Regions from separate parts of the Peribacillus sp. P4_D6 genome, predicted to be linked through region 4. Evidence: riboswitches for the same ligand, from Rfam matches in the RefSeq annotation. Region 4 holds a riboswitch; each other region holds the start of a gene.
The links. A riboswitch is a leader RNA that binds a small molecule or an ion and turns the genes downstream of it on or off. The one in region 4 is predicted to bind cyclic di-AMP.
Positions count from the first base shown of each region.

Region 1: another riboswitch for cyclic di-AMP. It lies ahead of AC1DVB_RS04980 (TrkH family potassium uptake protein); the one in region 4 lies ahead of AC1DVB_RS11730 (hypothetical protein).
Region 2: another riboswitch for cyclic di-AMP. It lies ahead of AC1DVB_RS02910 (APC family permease); the one in region 4 lies ahead of AC1DVB_RS11730 (hypothetical protein).
Region 3: another riboswitch for cyclic di-AMP. It lies ahead of AC1DVB_RS21945 (APC family permease); the one in region 4 lies ahead of AC1DVB_RS11730 (hypothetical protein).

Region 1 is NZ_JBFUIQ010000008.1:32,456-35,627, reverse strand. It holds gene AC1DVB_RS04990 (TetR/AcrR family transcriptional regulator) at 1-224, shown strand, start outside; gene AC1DVB_RS04985 (hypothetical protein) at 630-821, opposite strand; cyclic di-AMP (ydaO/yuaA leader) riboswitch at 1,151-1,293, shown strand; gene AC1DVB_RS04980 (TrkH family potassium uptake protein) at 1,444-2,775, shown strand; gene AC1DVB_RS04975 (potassium channel family protein) at 2,799-3,172, shown strand, end outside.
Region 2 is NZ_JBFUIQ010000003.1:116,165-119,336, reverse strand. It holds gene AC1DVB_RS02910 (APC family permease) at 1-1,267, opposite strand, end outside; cyclic di-AMP (ydaO/yuaA leader) riboswitch at 1,406-1,551, opposite strand; gene AC1DVB_RS02905 (GtrA family protein) at 1,903-2,358, opposite strand; gene AC1DVB_RS02900 (glycosyltransferase family 2 protein) at 2,318-3,172, opposite strand, start outside.
Region 3 is NZ_JBFUIQ010000118.1:7,380-10,551, forward strand. It holds gene AC1DVB_RS21940 (multicopper oxidase domain-containing protein) at 1-93, opposite strand, end outside; cyclic di-AMP (ydaO/yuaA leader) riboswitch at 1,148-1,291, shown strand; gene AC1DVB_RS21945 (APC family permease) at 1,452-3,172, shown strand, end outside.
Region 4 is NZ_JBFUIQ010000029.1:29,057-32,228, forward strand. It holds gene kdpA (potassium-transporting ATPase subunit KdpA) at 1-1,324, opposite strand, end outside; gene AC1DVB_RS11725 (potassium-transporting ATPase subunit F) at 1,350-1,424, opposite strand; gene AC1DVB_RS11730 (hypothetical protein) at 1,605-1,988, opposite strand; cyclic di-AMP (ydaO/yuaA leader) riboswitch at 2,380-2,521, opposite strand; gene AC1DVB_RS11735 (Na-translocating system protein MpsC family protein) at 2,766-3,140, shown strand.

The DNA.
Region 1 (3,172 bases), on a different contig from region 4:
AACGGGTTTTCGGGGAAGTACTGTTGGAGCGTTTGATCAGCCTGCATCCAGCAGCTAAAGAGGAAGCATTCCGCATGTATATGCACGCCTTCCTGACATCGGCGATTTTAGGGGTGATTACTGAGTGGCTGGAGAACTGCGAAGAACAAACGGCGGAAGAAATGGCGAAAATCCATTTTAAAATCTTGAACTTCATCAGCCAATTGCGCACATTCATCCAATGAACGATTTTAGTTGGAGATACCTATTCCGCACAAAAGAATGGAAGGGGATTTCCAGGATACCAATGCATTTTTTAATGTCATCGCTTCTCCACCTTTGACTGTACAATAAAAAACCCCGTCCCCAAGGAACGAGACCAATTTGCGATGCCCCCCATTCATACCCAACAATCCTCGGCTGCTCTCGGTAAGTGGTCATTTCATTTTACTTTTCTCTGCTTCACGTCCACATTAGTAGTTACTAAATTTTAACATCTAAGGTTCAATACTGTAAATAACGCAAAAAAACTCATTAAATATAATGAGTTTAAAAGCAAAACAAGATATGGATTTTTCGCTCACCGTTCCTGGATAAAGCACAGGGATTACAATAATTGAATACCGCTATGAATGTTGGAATCAGTTGATTTACCTTGGGGAAAACAGTTTTAAAAACGGATTCTTTTTCTTATCCGTTATCCTTAATTCATTCATGATGATTTGATCCTCATGATCGGCTATCCATTTCCTTAGTGCATCTTTATCCTGGCATTGTGTTAAATATGTTTGGCCACCCTTGCCTGTAGCATTAATAACATATCTATTGAACGTCTTCTCCATAATTGCCCGCCTTTTTAATAAAATGTATTGAATTTAACTAATAATGTACTGCTTTTTCCTTTATCTTTTACAAAAGAAACATAATATATCTATTACAAATTTCGATTGGCAATAGCATGTTCTGCTTGAAATTATTGAATAAAGTATATCGATGCCGGTTATCATAATTGGATTAATCGAACCTATCATAATGTGCCAACTAATATTTGTCAATACGTTTTTTTAATGTAAATAAAACGTAAATTTTCAGTTTTATTAAAGAAATATTTTTTTACGATTTAGGGGTTTACAACTGCTAAATGATGGGAGTAGAATACGTTTATCAATTTAATGCATTTCGGCCAAAACTCATTATAAATGAGTACGGAGGACCCAATCATTTGGGGTTAATTCTGCCTTGCAGAAGGGATGAGATCAGCTCTTTCGCCATCCTACCCGTCAGCTAACTTCGTCGGCTAAAGCGAAGGAGGTCATAGGACCGCCTATTTCGGGAGCCTTTTTTGCACGCTTTTTGTGGCAATAGAGCTATTCGATGTTTTCGCAGGTCTTTTTATTATGCCTTTAAACAGATTAGAAAGAGATTGTTGATTAAAAGTCATACAGTAGGGATGATCATTTGAGAATGACAAAAAATTTATTGGATCCGCCAAAAATACTTGTACTCGGCTTCGCCATCCTGATACTTATCGGGGCCTATTTATTGACCCTGCCGATTTCCACGGAAAATGGCCATGGTCTTTCTTTTCTGGATGCTTTATTCACCTCGACTTCCGCTACATGTGTAACAGGACTGGTCGTTGTGGATACGGGATCGACCTTCACCACTTTTGGTGAGTTGGTCATCTTAACACTGATTCAGGTAGGCGGATTAGGGTTCATGACATTTGCGACGTTTTTCTTTTTATTATTAGGCAAAAAGATTTCTTTAAAAGGGAGGTTAGTTCTGCAGGAGTCGTTAAATAATCTATCCATGGCGGGTGTAGTCAGATTAGTGAAACGGCTTTTAATTTTCACGGCCATCATTGAAGGCATGGGTGCCCTTATCTTATCGATTCGCTTTTCTTTTGACATGCCAACCGGCAAGGCGATCTATTACGGTGTTTTTCATTCCGTCTCGAATTTCAATAATGCCGGCTTTGATTTAATGGGGGAATTCAGGAGTTTGACCCCATATGTATCGGATCCATTCGTAACCCTTACCGTTGCCTTCCTCATCACGTTTGGCGGGATAGGCTTTATCGTGATGAATGAACTATACGAATATCGGAATACACATCGTTTATCCGTACATACGAAGATCGTTCTGACGACTAGCTTGACCCTTACGATTGCCGGCGCGATTTTAATCTTTTTATTCGAGTACGGCAATGCCAAGACATTGCAGCCTTTATCTTTCATGGGTAAAATGCTGTCGTCTTTATTTCAATCGGTATCACCACGGACGGCAGGCTCCAACACTCTGAATATCCCTGATTTAACTCAGCCTGCATTACTGCTCATCATTTTCTTGATGTTCGTTGGGGCATCACCCGGATCGACTGGCGGCGGGATTAAAACGACAACATTGGCGACGATTGTCGGAACGGTTTGGTCACAGATCAAAGGTAAGGGTGATGTGGTCTTGTTCCGTCACCGCATCGTGAGTGAAACGATCTTTAAAGCATTATCCGTTACGTTCATTGGTGTATTCATGGTTTCCATCATCTCCATTCTGCTGACCATCACTGAAAGCGGAACTGATTTCTTGATGATTTTGTTCGAAGCCACTTCAGCATTCGCCACCGTGGGACTTTCAATGGGTTTGACCCCGGAATTATCACCGGTTGGCCGGATGCTCATCATTTTCACGATGTTTGCAGGCCGTGTTGGCCCTTTGACTTTGGCCTTTGCTATCGCCATGAGGCGCAAGCCAGATCCGTTCCGACGTCCAAAAGGGAAAATCATGATTGGATAATAATGAATGAAGGAGTGTAAAAGATGGGAAAACGACAATACGCCGTAATAGGTTTAGGCAGATTCGGAACCAGTGTGGCCCATAGATTATATACGGCAGGCCAAGAGGTTTTGGGTATTGATGTGAACGAGGAAAGAGTCGAGAATGCGGAACTGAACGTTACCCATGCCGTCATGGCGGATACGACCGAAGAAGAGACATTGAAAGCAATCGGAATCCGTAATTTCGATTGTGTCATCGTAGCCATCGGAAATGACATGCAATCGAGCATTTTAACTACCTTGCTTTTAAAAGAGCTTGGGATCAAAAAGGTCATTGCCAAGGCACTTAATAAAAATCACGGTCAGGTGCTCACAAAAGTCGGTGCCGACTGGGTCATCTACCCTGAGAGGGATAT
Region 2 (3,172 bases), on a different contig from region 4:
TCATCGTGACGATAAAGCTAATTATGGCACCAATTGAATTAATGGTTAATTTCATCATCCAGCCTTTTGGCTTTTCGCGAATCCATTTAACAATCATCCCAGTCTGGGATAACGTAAATGGGATGAATACACCAACCGCATAAAGCGGAATGAGATTTTCCGTATGTCCTTCAACTGCGACTATCAAGATGATGGATGCAAGTCCAAGTATGATAATTCCATTGGAATACCCTAAACGGTCCCCTCTGATCGTAAACGCCCTTGGTATGAATTTATCCTTCGCCAGATTTACCGCAAGCAAAGGGAAAGCCGAATATCCAGTATTTGCCGCAAGTATCAAGATCAATGCAGTTGTACCTTGAATGAAGAAATACATGAAATTCCGTCCAAAGATCTCTTCAGCAATCTGGGAGACGACCGTTACCTCTGCGCTAGGAACAATGCTTAAATAATAGGCTAAGTATACGATTCCCGAAAACAAAACAGCTAGTAAGGAACCCATCGCTATTAATGTTTTCGCAGCATTATTCGGTGCTGGATCTTTAAAGTTCGGGATTGCATTTGAAATCGCTTCGACTCCTGTCAATGCGGAGCTTCCTGATGCAAATGCTCTTAGCAGTATAAATAAACTGATGCCTGCTACCGGAGTCCCGATTGATGCATGCAATTCCGGTGAGACTCCTCCCGTCAGAATCTTGTAAATTCCAACCCCAATCAAGATGAACAAGGCTAAAACGAATAGGTACACCGGATAGGCCAAGACAGATGCCGATTCCGTAACCCCCCTAAGGTTCAAGATAGTAAGTAGGATGACAAAAATAATGGCTATGAGGACATTATAATCATGCAGGCCGGGAAAAGCGGACGTGATGGCATCCGTACCAGCGGAAACACTTACCGCGACAGTTAATATATAATCGACCAATAAGGATCCTCCAGCTATCAACCCTGGATTGACACCTAAATTGTTTTTTGAAACCACATAGGCTCCCCCGCCATGTGGATAAGCGAAAATGATTTGTCTGTAGGACAAAATCAAAGCGGTTAACAGGATCAATACTCCAATCGCGATAGGGATTGAATACCAGAATGCCGCAGCACCGACCGTGATCAGGACAATCAATATTTGCTCCGGCCCATATGCAACCGAAGACAATGCATCTGAAGATAATATCGCCAACGCCTTTGTTTTGTTAAGCTTTTGTTCACCAAGTGCATTTGATTTTAAAGGTCTCCCGATCAAGAACCTCTTTATAGAAGATAACATCAAGAATTCACCACCAGTTTAATTTATAAGTTTATGTTTCCCAGCTGTAGCAAAAAAACGAGACGAAACACAAAAATGCCTACAAGTCATAGCTAAATAGACCTGTAGACATCAATTTTTTTGTCTAACAAGCTCCACCTTCCTTCTCATATAACGCTTACGAGGTTAGCTGTCGGATTCGGACCTAAGAGTAGCCCTACCTTTTAAAGGATTCACCCCTTGGATTGTAAAAACAATCCCAATAACGGGTCCCCCGCACCATAAGGTTTAAGCGATTTAGAAATATGAAACTGTTGATTATCATACTCCCGTGAAATGGAAAAGTAAATGAAAATTTTGCACAGAAATAGAATTATTATTTATAAGCGAGGTTTTATTCTTGACTTATATAACAAAAGTCATGCAAACACATGAATCGAAGGTAGGAAAGGAGGAAAGTAACTGTCTAAAAGGAAGATATTCAAGAAGACAATGAACAAAAGATAGATTCCCCAAAAGGAAAAATGAAGTAACGTGATGGATCAAGTAAAACAGATCTGCCCCAGCTTGGATAGTCATAAAATCAGAATTTCGCTTTCCGATTCCGTTTTTAATTCCCGTCCATTCGGGGGCATTATTCCACTCATCTACGCTAATTAGTTCCTTCCTTCTTGAATTGGCCTCAAATTGCTTTTTTTAAAGACAAAGTATTTCTGGCCAAGATAGTTAAGCACTGTATAAAAGATTGTTCCTATCAGAACAGCCAAATTTTGTTGTATGGATAAATGAACGGTTCCTTCCAGTGATTCTGCAATGGCTTGTCCTATAGAATAAGCGGCGGAATAACAAATCAGGATGACGCAAAAGAAACGGGCAACTCCTCGCCGCCATTCTATATCGCTTTTAAAGGTAAAAGTCCTGTTCAAGAGAAAACTCGTTACAGCTCCCGTACCATTGCCGATAAAGGTGGAGATCCAGTAAGATAATTCAAGAGCATTCATGAGAAAAAGCATGATGGAAAGTCCAACCGCTGTATTGACTATTCCAACCAATAAAAAGCGGATAAAGGAGTTAGTTTGTTTTAGATAGTTTTTCAATACTGTTCCGTTCATTTTCTAATTGCTCCCGTTTTTTAAAATCGAGCGGATTAAATAGATCAAGATCAACAATATATTTAGGCCGGCGTTTGGATTCATTATAGATTTTTCCGATATACTCCCCAATCAACCCGACAGCAATCAACTGTAGTCCACCGATCAACCATATGGAGGTGATCAATGAGGTCCAGCCAGTTTCGGTCTGCCCATAAAATTTCAACCATAAAAAGTAAGACCCAAAGAGTAAGCTAATGAAAAAGGAAAGACATCCTAGCCATAATACAAGCCGGATCGGTGTAACTGAAAAGGAAGTAATGCCATCAAGTGCAAAAGCAACCATCTTCTTAAATGGATATTTCGTTTCCCCAGCCAATCTTTCTTTACGGTCATAATAAACAGAGTCCGTCTTAAACCCAATGAGCGGTACAATCCCCCGTAAAAAAAGATTCGTTTCATCAAAGCGTTCCAACTCCATGATCGCCCTTTTGCTCATTAGCCGGAAATCGGCATGATTATAGACAAGGTTAACCCCCATCTTGTTCATTAATTTATAAAAACCTGTTGCAGATGTTCGTTTAAAGAATGAATCAAGGTCCCTTTTCTGGCGGACACCATATACGATTTCACATCCTTCATTGAATTTTCGAATGAATTCCGGGATGACTTGAATATCATCCTGTAAATCTGCATCAATGGAAATCACACAATCTGAGGCTTCCTTGGCTGTAAACAACCCAGCCAGAAGTGCATTTTGATGTCCAGCATTCCGGGAAAGCTTTAGCCCGCGAACATATTCATTATTAATCGTTTCTTTGTAAATGATCCTCCA
Region 3 (3,172 bases), on a different contig from region 4:
TTTATTTAAGTAATAAGATCCAGCTACTCCAAACGCACCTGCAGTCCCCATCTTTAAAATATCTCTGCGGGAAACCTTTTTCTCATCAGTCATTACTTGACCCCCTCCTAAAAAGTTTCCTTAAGTAAACTTTTTGTTGTATTAGCTATACTTTAAGGTAGATACAAGTTTTATGTCAACTCTTTTTTTTCAGAATACTTCGTATACGATGATAAGCAAGTATGGATCTGAAAAGGTGGATGAACTAAGATCCATCCGGACGGTTACAGAAGATATATTGCTGCAAAAAGGGTGGGAATGGATCTAGTCCCTATTGTTTATGAGAATAAACTTTTACATAATCACAAATAGAAAAAGAGGACTTGTACTTCAATAATTGGTTGGTTGCTTCGGCAGCCTTTTTCTCCGAACTCCCATGAAAATTAAAATATTCTTAAAACCAAAAAAGAGCATACAAAAATAGACCCAGAAAATTACTTTTTTTTAAAAAGGCTGAGCCTTATGAGTGATCAGATTGAGTTAGGTAAATCGTAAACAAAAACCTTCAATTATAACAAATTAAGTAGAGGCTAGCGCGACGACCAAAAAAGGATTAATCTCCCATGAGTACTACCCATAAAGGGCGCGACAGTCGGTGGTACACCGTTGTGTCGTCGGAGTCAGACTAACGGAGGAGCTCAAAGGCACCATAGTTCAACGACCTTCTTTGCCAGCCATTAAAACATTATCGACCTAGAAACCAATTTTCATTCTCTGTGGTGAAACGCTAATTTTTACGCTTCATGGATGGCTAACGGGGAAGTTTAATGAAAATGTGAGACCAATAAACACAATGGTATGAGTTCAATATCAAAGGGTACTTTCTTGTGGACTTATATTCTAATCATTGTTTATGGGTTCCGCAATTTGTTCTTTTGTGGGACCCCCATATTGCTGGTTAATGTCTTTAGCTAACTCATCTAATAATTCATCAGATAATAAGGATTATTTTCTTTGAACATGTAAATCCTCCTTCCGTGTTAGTAATCAAAAATACTAAAGCATTAACTAATATGTACTACTGACATTTCCGTTTTCCTCGGTTTTAATCTTTACAAAAATTCATTTACATTTTCTGAACACAGGAGTATTATAATCAAGGTTTCAAATTTCTAAATCGCTGAAATCATTAGGTACGGGGGAACCATTTTTGCGGGTTGTTACTTAACCCAAGGGGTGAATCCTTTTAAGGTAGGGCTACTCAAAGGTCCGAATCCGACAGCTAACCTCGTAAGCGTTAAATTGAGAAGGAAGGTGGAGCTTGTGACACACGAAAAGTGATGTGCCTCCAGGTCTATTAAATATGACTTGTAGGCACTTTTTTTATGCATGTAAAATTATTTCTTTTTTGAGTAATTACTATTGATAAGGGTAAAAATTAACCAATAGATATATTAGGCGGTGCGTGATTAATGATTCCATTCATAAAAAGGCTTTTAATTGGACGACCTTTGAAATCCAATGAATTAGGAGAACAAAAACTTAACAAAACGAAAGCATTAGCAATCCTTTCTTCTGATGCTCTATCATCAGTGGCATATGGTCCTGAACAAATTTTGATAGTATTGATTACGGTAGGTGCAGCAGCATTTTGGTATTCAATTCCTATCGCAGTAGGTGTATTAGTTCTTTTAACAGCTCTCATATTATCTTATAGGCAAATCATCTTTGCTTATCCTCATGGCGGTGGGGCGTATGTGGTTTCAAAGAGCAATTTAGGTGTAAATCCAGGCTTAATAGCTGGAGGATCCCTATTGGTAGACTACATACTAACTGTTGCTGTAAGTGTGTCTGCTGGGACCGATGCTTTAACATCTGCCTTTCCCACTTTACATAACTATAATGTGGAAATTGCCATTGTATTTGTCATTTTTATTACAATTTTGAATTTAAGAGGAGTAACGGAGTCTGCTTCAATATTAGCCTACCCCGTTTACTTATTCGTTATAGCGTTGTTTATATTAATTGGTGTGGGTATTTATAATATTCTAACTGGAGGAGTTTCGCCTGAATTACACACCCCAATAGGTACACCTGTGGCGGGAATCAGTTTGTTTATTCTTTTAAGGGCGTTTGCTTCAGGAAGTTCCGCTTTAACAGGGGTTGAAGCCATATCGAATGCTATTCCTAACTTTAAAGACCCAGCTCCAAATAATGCTGCTAAAACATTAATGGCAATGGGAGCCTTGCTTGCCATACTGTTTTCAGGAATCGTATTTTTAGCCTATTATTATGGCATTTCTCCAAGTGGAGAGGTAACCGTTGTTTCCCAAATTGCCGAAGAAACTTTCGGGCGGAATTTCATGTACTTCTTTATTCAAGGAACTACAGCATTGATATTAATCCTTGCTGCGAATACTGGTTATTCGGCTTTCCCGTTGTTGGCAGTGAATCTTGCAAAGGATAAGTATATTCCAAGGATGTTTCTAGTTAGAGGAGACCGATTAGGATATTCAAATGGCATCATCATCCTTGGTATTGCTTCAATAATTTTAATTGTTGCTTTTCAGGCAGAAACAGAGCATCTAATCCCGCTTTATGCAGTTGGAGTTTTTATTCCATTTACATTGTCCCAAACAGGAATGATGGTTAAATGGATTCGTGAGAAACCTCAGCGTTGGCTTCCAAAACTAATAGTTAATACGATTGGTGCTGTTATTAGTTTCACGGTCACAATGATGTTCTTTTTAACAAAATTCTCTCAGGTTTGGTCAATCCTAATTTTTCTACCTATCATTGTCCTTATCTTCCATCGAATTAAAAAGCATTATGAAGCAGTTGGAGACCAACTTAGGCTTACAACTTGTGAACCATCTGTGGCCATTGAAGGTAATGTTATGATAGTGCCTGTTGCTGGTATGACTCATGTTGTAGAAAATACCTTAAATTATGCTAAATCGCTTTCTCCTCAACAAATTATTGCAGTGTATGTTGCATTTGAAAGAGAAGACGAGAAGAAATTTGAAGAAAAATGGAAGAAATGGCAACCTGAAGTAAGACTGGTGACACTGCACTCTCATTATAGAAGTATCATCAACCCACTTACCAAATTTGTTGATACTGTAGAGAATAAAGCAAGGGAAGGGAATTATCAGGTAACTGTTGTCATTCCACAATTTATTCCCAAAAAAGG
Region 4 (3,172 bases):
CTGAAGTGCCCATTTGTGTAGCTAAAGCAATAGCTGACGGAACTAATATGATTAATGGATGTAGAAGAATGGTAATGGCTATTAGTTTCATTTCCCTGCCTTCAATTTTCTTCCCTAAAAACTCCGGCGTTCGTCCAACCATCAACCCGGCAATGAATACTGCCATTATTGCGTACATAAGGATGTTAACCGTCCCTACTCCATCACCACCAAACACACAGTTCAACATCATTTCTGCCAATGGCACTAATCCGCCAAGTGGAGTAAGCGTATCATGCATATTATTAACTGTACCTGTAGTAGCTGCTGTCGTAACGGCTGTAAAAAGGGCACTCTGTGCAATTCCAAACCGCACCTCCTTGCCTTCCATACTTCCATTCTCTTGAGAAATCCCTATTCTCTCTAATGATGGATTTCCATTTTGTTCGCTGAAATACGTAACACCTAAGAAAACAAGGAACATTAATCCCATTGCTGAAAAAAGAATCCAACCTAGTTTCTTGTTTTTTGCCATATACCCAAACGTTAAAGGAAGAGCAGCAGGTATCAGAAACATTGATAAAATCTCTATTATATTGGTGAAACCATTAGGATTCTCAAAGGGATGGGCCGAGTTGACACCAAAAAATCCACCGCCATTTGTCCCTAAATGTTTAATAGACTCTAACGCAGCTACTGGCCCACGTGCAATATTCTGCTTCGCACCTTCCAATGTAGTTGCAATGGCCGTAGGATCAAGGGTTTGCGGAACCCCTTGAGATACTAGGACAAGACCGATTAAGATAGATAACGGCAGTAGTACCCGGGTGATGGAACGAATTAAATCCACATAAAAATTCCCCATACTGCGCTGGCCTGTCAGACCTCTGAAAAAAGCCATACATAACGAAAGACCAGTAGCCGGTGTCGTGAACATCAAAAATATGATGACGACCATTTGCGATAAATAAGAAAGTCCCGATTCCCCGCTGTAGTGCTGTAAATTAGTATTAGTAAGAAAGCTTGCAGCAGTATTGAATGCCAATAATGGATCCATGTTGTCTATCTTACTTGGGTTACCCGGTARAACTCCTTGAAATCGAATGATCATGTACGAAATAATAAACATGACTAAATTACTCAATAGTAGTGCCTTTACATATTGCTTCCAGTTCATATCACCGGTATTAATACCAGATAATTTATAAATGCCCCTTTCTAACCATCCAAACATCCGATCTTGTTTTGTTGTTTCAAGGGAATAAACATTAGCTAAATATTTCGCCAGTGGTATTGCCAGGATAATGACGAGTGCTAATACCAGACCGATTTGTAAAAAATCCATTTGCATTTCCTCCGTTTTGTAGCTATTAATATTTTTCCGGGTAAATTAAAGCATGAATTAAATACAACGAAAGTGCTCCAACAATAAATAATAAAAACATCGTTTCTACTCTCCTTTTTCTTCTATAACTTTGTTACAAAAATGGATAAATCCAAAAAATGATAAGAATGAAAAAGCTGTAAGTGAAACTGATATAAGATCCATTGACGTCTCTCCTTCCAAACTATAAAAATTTCAAACAATTAAAATGTGCTCACCCCCTATGAGTTTCTTAAAGAAACTAGGTTCCACTTGTTAGCAGCCAGTTATAGCTGTAACATTCTGGTTTACTGAAGATGACAAAATCAGCTCCCATTTTTTTATATAGACTAGAATATTGTTGATCATGAGTGACAACAAACAACCTCAAAGATTTGAACTCTGAAAATAATCTCACAAGATTAATTCCATCAAACAGAGAATTAGGGAATAGATAAACACAGTTATCCTGCTCTGAGTTTTGAACCATTATTCCATCACATTCCTTCTGGTTCCTTGTAGGCTTAAACCATTCTTCATCATAGTTTACAGTTTCTACGTTACTTGTATCCGTGTGGGTGGCCCCTATACTTTCCTTTACAGATTTGAATAATTTTCCTTTCCCAACAAGCAATACTTTTCCCATCCAATTCACCCCATTTGTACTTTCTCTTATTAATTTTTCAATCTGCATTCTTTCTGGGCAAGAAAATCCTGCCAGTGGAAAACATAAAAAATAGACCAATGCTTACTCTTTCCCCATGTATGCAGCCATGCAGTAGCTATCCATACTCCAGCGTTAATCAATACGATTCACACATTGGTTATTGGATGCATTGCAAAGCAAACATATAAAATTGGAGAAAAAGTACTCATTGGTCTACTTATCACCCAGCAAGCTTTACAGCGCTCTGTGCGATCTGTCTTCCAAGAAACCTTTTCATTTATAGGCATAATAAAAAGACCTACGGAAATGCCAGGTTGCTATCTTGCTACAAACATAACAAAAAAAGCCTCCTGAATTAAGGTGGTCTTATGACCTCCTTCGCTTTAGCCGACGAAGTTAGCTGACGGGTAGGATGGCGAAAGAGTATCTCATCCCTTCTGCAAATGCAGAATTAACCCCAAAAATAGTGGGTCCTCCGTTCTCAATTTCTTGAGATTTGGCCGATATCAAATTGTTATTTATGTGGATTATTCTACGCTCATCATTAAATGTTTGTAAACCTCATAAAATCACGATATTAATTCAAAATCGACCATATACAGTCATTTTAGTCCAAATTAGTCAGCAAAAACTAAATTTACTTAATAATTCTAGTGATTACAAATTTTTTTATAGGTTTGTAAACTTACATTGACAATAACTAAGGTTGGGTATTATGATAAATCCCATAAATTCCCGAGATAAAATGGAGGCATTATGTTAAATCCCAAAAAGAAACTTGAAGCAGAAATAAGTGCAGCATTTATTAAGTTCCAGCGTGATCTGATAGGCAGAGGACCACAGGAAGCAAAAACATATATAATTAATGACATGTTGATTACTCGTTTTAAAGGTGTCCTGACTGTGGAAGAAAAGCATCTTGTCAGTCACAATTCCGGCAAAAAACTTGTAAAAAAAATGCGCTCGCTTCTTCGTGAAATGTACACCAAGGATTACGAAAAAATAGTTGAAGATCAAACTGGATGTAAAGTTCTTTCCTCCCATAGTGATATTAGCACTAAAACAGGTGAAAGAATTGAAGTTTTTATAATGGATAAAGATTTAGAGAGGTACTTAGAAACCATCAAATAATACTGTTTAAGTTACATGAATTATCATTTTTT